DNA from 2 places in the Paenibacillus sp. Negev47 genome. Region 1 is predicted to be linked to the other one. Evidence: a T-box and tRNA genes for the amino acid it is inferred to sense, from the RefSeq annotation. Region 1 holds a T-box; the other holds one or more tRNA genes.

Region 1 (3,392 bases):
TGATGTTTCCTCCTCTGATGGCGTGAACTGATGAATGCCACAATCGTTGCAATAACCGCCAGTCCGCTCAGATACAAGAGATTGAATGGGAATATGTAATGGACAAGCAGGTTCTCAAATGTTAAATCATCCAGACGGTATAACATGGTGACAATAAATAAGACACCTAATGAGATACAGCTGATGAGCTTTCGGGTGGCGCTCTTAATATTCCATATTTCTACCACAATATACATCGCAAGACTAATTCGAGTGAAAGATCCAGCGAGCCATTGATAGATGGAAAAAAAGTCGGTCTGAGCGATGTATTTTCCCAAAGAAGCAATTCGCCATTCTTCAAAAGCGGGATATCGCATTTTGGCAGCCTCATAAGGATTGAATTCCACAATTGCACCAATGAGTGGGCCGACGGTCAGTCCGACAATAATGAGTGCGAGCATCAGGTACTGCCATACACGTATACGTTTGGTCAGGTGAGGCTGTATGTACCAGAGGAACAATAGTTCAAACATGCCCGATAGACTGTATACCATGCCATGAAGAACGGAATGCCATCCATGTTCAAGCACAGGGAGGAGACGGCTGTAATCCTTGTATTGGGTATTCACGATTGCGACATAGAAGCCAAGCACCACCACAAGTGGCAGGATTAATCCTGCTGTAAATGCTAGAGAACGTATCCCTTTATAAGCCGCATAGGCACAGAGAGACATCAGGGCAATGCTTGTAACCAATACAGGTGTTTCCGTCAGGTAACTGGTTTTTGCCCAGGTGGTGGTATCGTGTAAAGTGAAATAGATGATGGACAGAAAAAAGAGGCTGTTTCCAATCCGTAATAGCAAGCCAAGAGGCTTACCCAGATGGGAAGTCAGCCAATCATGCAGCGTTTGGTGCTGGAGAAAACGAGAAACATAGGCAAGCATGAGCGCAAATACAAGGTAGGGTCCTGTAGACAAAAGAACAGAGATCCAGGAATCCCTTTTAGCCGCAGACAAGAGGGCAGGAATAATCAGAACGTGGCAGATTAGACCAACGGATAGCATGATTAACATCATGGCTTGCAAAAAAGATGGCTGTGTACGTTTCATGCTGAGGAGTCCCCTTTTCCCAATAGACTGTCCTCAGCAGTGTTAACGTGATTGAAGCCCTTCATACAGACACTTAAAGCTTAAAATACTGAATGCCCATGGCTTCTCGTACCTCCAGCATCGTTTCCCGGGCAGCATTCCTGGCTTTTCGGGTCCCTTCGATAAGAATCTCTTTCACTTGATCATTTCGCTGTTCATAATAATTCCGTCGTTCACGAAAAGGAGCAAGCAGATCATTGATGGCTTCACCTGCCATCTGTTTACAATCTTTACATCCAATCTTCCCTAGGCTGCAACAGGCATGTATTTCGTCTGCGTTCTCCTTGCGGAAAAGCTGATGATAGGCGAAAACAGGGCAGATATCCGGATGTCCTGGGTCAGAACGATGGATGCGGGCAGGATCCGTTTTGGCCTTGGTCAATTTGGCTTTTACATCTGCTGGACTTGCATTTAATGAGATCGCATTACCCATGCTTTTGCTCATTTTACCGACGCCATCCAGCCCACCAAGCCGCTCTCCGGTCAGAATGCGGGGTTCAGGCAGAATGGGAGCGTATAGCTCGTTGAATCGACGGACCAACTTCCGAGCTGTCTCAATATGAGGAATCTGATCTTCTCCTGCCGGAACAAGGGTTGCTTTGCAGAATGCAATATCTGCAGCCTGACTGACCGGATACCCCAGAAATCCGTAGTATAGATCCGTATATCCACGATCACGCGCTTCGCTCTTGATGGTAGGATTATGTCGAAGTGTATTGACGGTAACAAACATTGAGAAGATCACGGTTAATTCCGCAATTTCCGGAATCATGGATTGAATGAACAGGGTAGCCTTGTTCGGATTAATGCCTACGGCCAGGTAATCCAACGTGACTTGATGTACACTATCCGCAATCAACCCAGGTTGATCATAATGGGTGGTGAGAGCCTGAACATCTGCCAGTAAAATATACGTTTTGTACTCTTCCTGCAATTGCACCCGACTGCGCAGACTGCCTACGTAATGGCCGAGATGAAGCTGTCCGGTAGTCCGATCCCCTGTCAAAATAATATCGTTGTTTTTGTTCATGGTTTATTCTCCTTTGGTTGTGTGATTTGTCAACGTTGAGCTGTCGCCACCAGCCATCTTCCACGACCATCACCTCCTTTCAGCCTGAATCTTTATAAGTTGAACTAAAGGCTATTTACACTTGCCACTCCGATGACAGAACAACCTTCCGATCGCTGTTATCCCCCGATTTTTTGATTCAATTTTACAAAGGTGAAAATCTGGGGATAAAGGCGAACGCTCCGCTTCTTCAGGTTATTTCTGCCCTCTACGTTCTCGTGTAAATGTTTGGTTAACTTATATAGGTATTGGAATAAAAAAAGCTTCGTCCTTTATCCCGTTCCCGGCAGGGAACAGAATAAAGGACGAAGCTTATGCCTCGCGGTGCCACCTTCATTGGCCGCTCTGTTGCGGCCCACTTGAGGGATACGGATTAAGGCATCTACCAGAAGCGCGTTTACGAGCGCCTTTGCCTATCGATATCCTGTCCATGGATAACGGCTGGACATGCCGCCTCGCCTACTGAAAGTTTGTTTTCCTGGTACAGGATACAGACTCTGTTCAACTCGGAACTCCGAAGCCCATTTCCACACATCCGATGCACCGGCTTCCACCAACCGCCGGCTCTCTGTGACACCCTGACATGTGTACTTCTCTTCATCATCGCGAATAACAATAATTTACAATTTCCAGAATTATATCACGCTTTGATCCCACTGACCAGCCTATGTTTCCGGCCGCTCATATTGGTGCCGAGTACACCAGCGATGATTAGCAATGCCCCGATATAGTGGTAGCCACCAACCGGCTCATGCAGTATCCAAGCTCCGCCTACGATGGAGATGAGTGTGGACAGATTGCTGAATACGCTCATCTGGGATGCCTCCAGATGGGTTAGGGCATAGCTCGCGAGAAGGGTGGAGATCATGGTGGAGAGGATCGCGAGGTAAGCGAGTGCACCGAGATAGGATACGTCTCCAAGTGGTTGGATATAGTCCATCATGGAGCCGCTGGCAGCATGTCGGATCAGGGAAGCAGCGTTAAACACAATAGAGCCAACCATCAGTGTGACCCATGTTAATTCCATCGGTTTATACTTCTGGGTCAGTGGTCTCGCAAGCACACCATAACCGGCAAAGCAGACCGTGGATAGCAGCAATAATGCAATGCCCTTCAGGTTGCTTACAGATACGCCGCTTCCTTGCATCATGAAAATAAAGACCACCCCAGCGACAGACAGAAGCAGGAACATCTTC
Region 2 (3,392 bases), on a different replicon from region 1:
TTGCTCTGATGGTCTTCAGGAACACTTACAACAAAATGTATATCTACAAGGCCATTTTCATATGTTGCATTGACTATGTGAATATCATTTTCATGAATAGGAAAATCTAATTTTTCTATAATTGATGTTTTATCAATAAAAACCTTTCCATGCTTTAACATGTTCTCACCAACTTCCATTAGTAATTAAGATATACTCCTTGCTGGACTCGAACCAGCGACCGATAGCATATAAGACTACAACTCTAACCAACTGAGTTAAAGGAGCTTAGAATGCCGAATGCAGGAATCGAACCCACGTAAGTTGCTTACAAGGCAACTGTTCTACCACTAAACTAATTCGGCGTAAAGCGCGATCAGGGAATTGAACCCCGTTCTCCTGATTTGCAGACAGGTAACGCACCGTTTGTCTTATCGCGCATAGGATGGTTTTGCATTTTTTCTTACGGGAATACCTAACCCTATCAACTTCAACCATCAAAGCTTTGAATGTGTGTATGCATCCACAAATTACGGTATGAATCTGCACTCAATCGTGCGGAGCGTATAGCTCAATAAGTTCGGCGTAGAAAGGATTTGAACCTCTGACTCCTACCACCAACGGTAGGTGTTTTACCACTAAACTACTACACCATAAAATGTGACCAGTCAGACTCGAACTGACGTATCTTGATTCACAATCAAGCACCTTAACCAACTAGGCCATGGTCACCATAACAATCACTCCTGCCTTACCAGCCATGTACAAACCGATAGGACAATCTACAAGTTCCTATGAAACTAAATCATGGATTTTATCGAACGGGCTTACATATAAGCCCTGAACTTCTCACTCTTAAATTTTGACAATAAAGAGCTTTGATTCTTCAGTCTTGACCGCTTGAGTCTTGAGTCCTTGAGCTTTAACCACTTTTGCCCATAATTGGCTCATAAATTTAGAATACCTTCTTGGTATTTTCTTTTTCCTCATCGCTATGAAGTATCTGATTAGATAATAACCCTTATCTAAGTGGGTGTGAGAGTTAACCAGTTTTCGATAAAGCAGAAGTTATATTCATTTTACTTTACACCTGTTCAGGCACTTCAATAGTTGTCTTAACATTAGATTCGGACAACACAAAGTCAACTTCGTTCATGAAATCTTCGATCTCTTCAGTCAACGTTTTGATTTTTTCAGAAAGGTTCAATGGATCAATCAATTTGGACTGATTGAGATCATTAAAAGATTTCGACAAATTTTCTACTTGATCTTCTTTACCCTTCGACTCTTTGCCTAGCATTGTTTCAATATGCTTATCCAAACGTTCTTTTACTGATTCGTTATCATAAACTACCTTGCTAGTAGCTGTGTTGTATCCACTACGGAACACTTGTAAAAGTGAGTTCTGATAAGTAATTGAAGTCTTACGCTCAATCGCTCCTGCAACAGTCATTTCTTTCCCTGCAATTTTAACAGGTGTTTCAGCATTGGATTTAACAATAGCTGCTTTGATGAAATCTCTACGCTTGATCAACTGAACAATTGATTGATAAGCTGAAAGTGCTTGAACATTAAAATCCTCTACAGTCTGATGTCCATTAATTTTGTTGTTACCTGTTTGAACTGCAATGAACTTAGCTTGTTGAATAGCTCTCGTAATTCGTGAATCCAGCAATTTCAACTCATTTAATGCACGTGTAATCGACATTTCCATTATTGTTTTATCCCCTTTTTCTCATTCATTATTTAAATATATTACAAGTGAATAATACAATAGCTTGTGTCCATTATATTATTCACTTGTAGCACATTTTTATTGGCACAGGGCCAAGGAATCGAACCCTGACCAATGGGTTTGGAAGCCATCATGCTAATCTTTACACCAGCCCTGCACATCTCTTAACTGTTTATTATTATATCATTTTACTTTACACCTGTCAAATCTCTATGAAATTCATAGTTTGAGATTTGAGGGACTAATCTCATACAATCAAGCATCAATCCCTCGACAGTAAAATCATTATATCATTTTATTTAACGTCTGTCAAATCAATCACAATTCCGCAAATACTTTCGAAGCATCTGAACGAATATCCTCTTGCAAGCTTACAATTCCGACTAGTGGATGGCCTTTTAACTTCTCTATAGCAATGTACAATCCATTATTATGAAGGTACTTGTCTTCTGCTTGATTAAAGTCTCCACTGAATACCACACAGGAGTTGTCTCCAAGTCTCGTTCCAATCAGCTTGATCAGCTTCAGGCTTAAATCCTCAGCTTCATCAACCAAGATGAATGTATCATTAATAGAAAGTCCTTTCATATAATAAGGTATCTCTTTAACCAACTGGCCTGTTGTCTCCATTTGTTGAGCTTCAAACTCTCCACCGTTCAAATGTTGAATGATTGGTTTATAGAAATCTTGTGTCTTATCTTCTTTTGTCCCTTTCAGAAAACCAATTGCTTCACCAGAACCAATAGGGTTACGAACAATCATTAACTTACTGTGATGCTTGCGGCTGTTGTTGCCTTTAACAAATTCAAGTGCTACTTTAGCGCTTAAGAATGTCTTACCTGATCCATATGTTCCTGCAATGATCTTAATAGGAATGTTCTTATTCCACAACAAGTCTAAGGCACAAGCTTGATGAGCATTTTGAGCTGTAACAACACGCTTAGGAGGTAAATCAATGTCAATCAACATTCCTTCATGGTAGCGGCAACAATATACATCTTCACCGAAAGTAACAATTAAGTACTGATTCTCTAATAGTCCATACTTATTTGTTTGATCTTCATATACTTCAGCAAGCTCTTCATCGCTAAATACTTCTACTTCTTTAATACCAGTATACTCATTCAGTCCTGATTTTTTACTGTCATCTGCAATAACTGGGATGTTGTAACCTTCTGCTTTAAGCTCCAGATTGTAATCTCCAGTGATAATGCCATAACCATTTTCAATACAAGCCTGAATAATCATATTATCTACATAAGTAGACTCTTTTTCATCTTCATCTATCCATTTGTAATCCTTCAAGTCAAAAGTGAATCTATCTCTGTTTTCCTTAATGAATCTTGTTGCTCTACGAGCCTGAAATGCTAACTCTGTTTTTTCACGATTTGCTTTATGTTTATCTAGCTCTCTTAGTACGTGAGACAAAATAACCACGTCAACATCATTGAGTGTATCTAAACTATCTAATAGAACATTAGTATCAACTACATATTTCAATGTATCACCATTCTCTCTGTAATTTTTAATAGGTGAAGATATAGCAAAAAAGCGACAAGGTTTCCCCTGCCGCTAATTAAGTTATCTTAGGCTTTTACAACATCTTTAAGTTTGTCAGACACTTTGAAACCTACAGTTGTAGTAGCTGGGATTTCCAGAGCATCACCTGTTTGTGGAT

What was found. The T-box of region 1 lies ahead of trpS (tryptophan--tRNA ligase). A T-box ahead of a tRNA ligase gene usually reads a tRNA of that ligase, here a tRNA-Trp.
Region 2: it has a tRNA-Trp gene. The T-box ahead of trpS (tryptophan--tRNA ligase) is inferred to sense a tRNA for this amino acid. The anticodon was not compared.

The regions. Positions count from the first base shown of each region.
Region 1 is NZ_CM177754.1:5,873,435-5,876,826, reverse strand. It holds gene AC4G47_RS26425 (GerAB/ArcD/ProY family transporter) at 1-1,088, opposite strand, end outside; gene AC4G47_RS26430 (spore germination protein) at 1-1, opposite strand, end outside; gene trpS (tryptophan--tRNA ligase) at 1,162-2,157, opposite strand; T-box leader at 2,495-2,809, opposite strand; gene AC4G47_RS26415 (DMT family transporter) at 2,837-3,392, opposite strand, start outside.
Region 2 is NZ_JBZFQG010000001.1:66,240-69,631, forward strand. It holds gene AC4G47_RS30885 (hypothetical protein) at 1-161, opposite strand, end outside; tRNA gene AC4G47_RS30890 (tRNA-Ile) at 194-267, opposite strand; tRNA gene AC4G47_RS30895 (tRNA-Thr) at 274-344, opposite strand; tRNA gene AC4G47_RS30900 (tRNA-Cys) at 349-419, opposite strand; tRNA gene AC4G47_RS30905 (tRNA-Gln) at 561-632, opposite strand; tRNA gene AC4G47_RS30910 (tRNA-His) at 639-711, opposite strand; gene AC4G47_RS30915 (hypothetical protein) at 1,064-1,693, opposite strand; tRNA gene AC4G47_RS30920 (tRNA-Trp) at 1,797-1,871, opposite strand; gene AC4G47_RS30925 (PhoH family protein) at 2,033-3,214, opposite strand; gene AC4G47_RS30930 (HU family DNA-binding protein) at 3,301-3,392, opposite strand, start outside.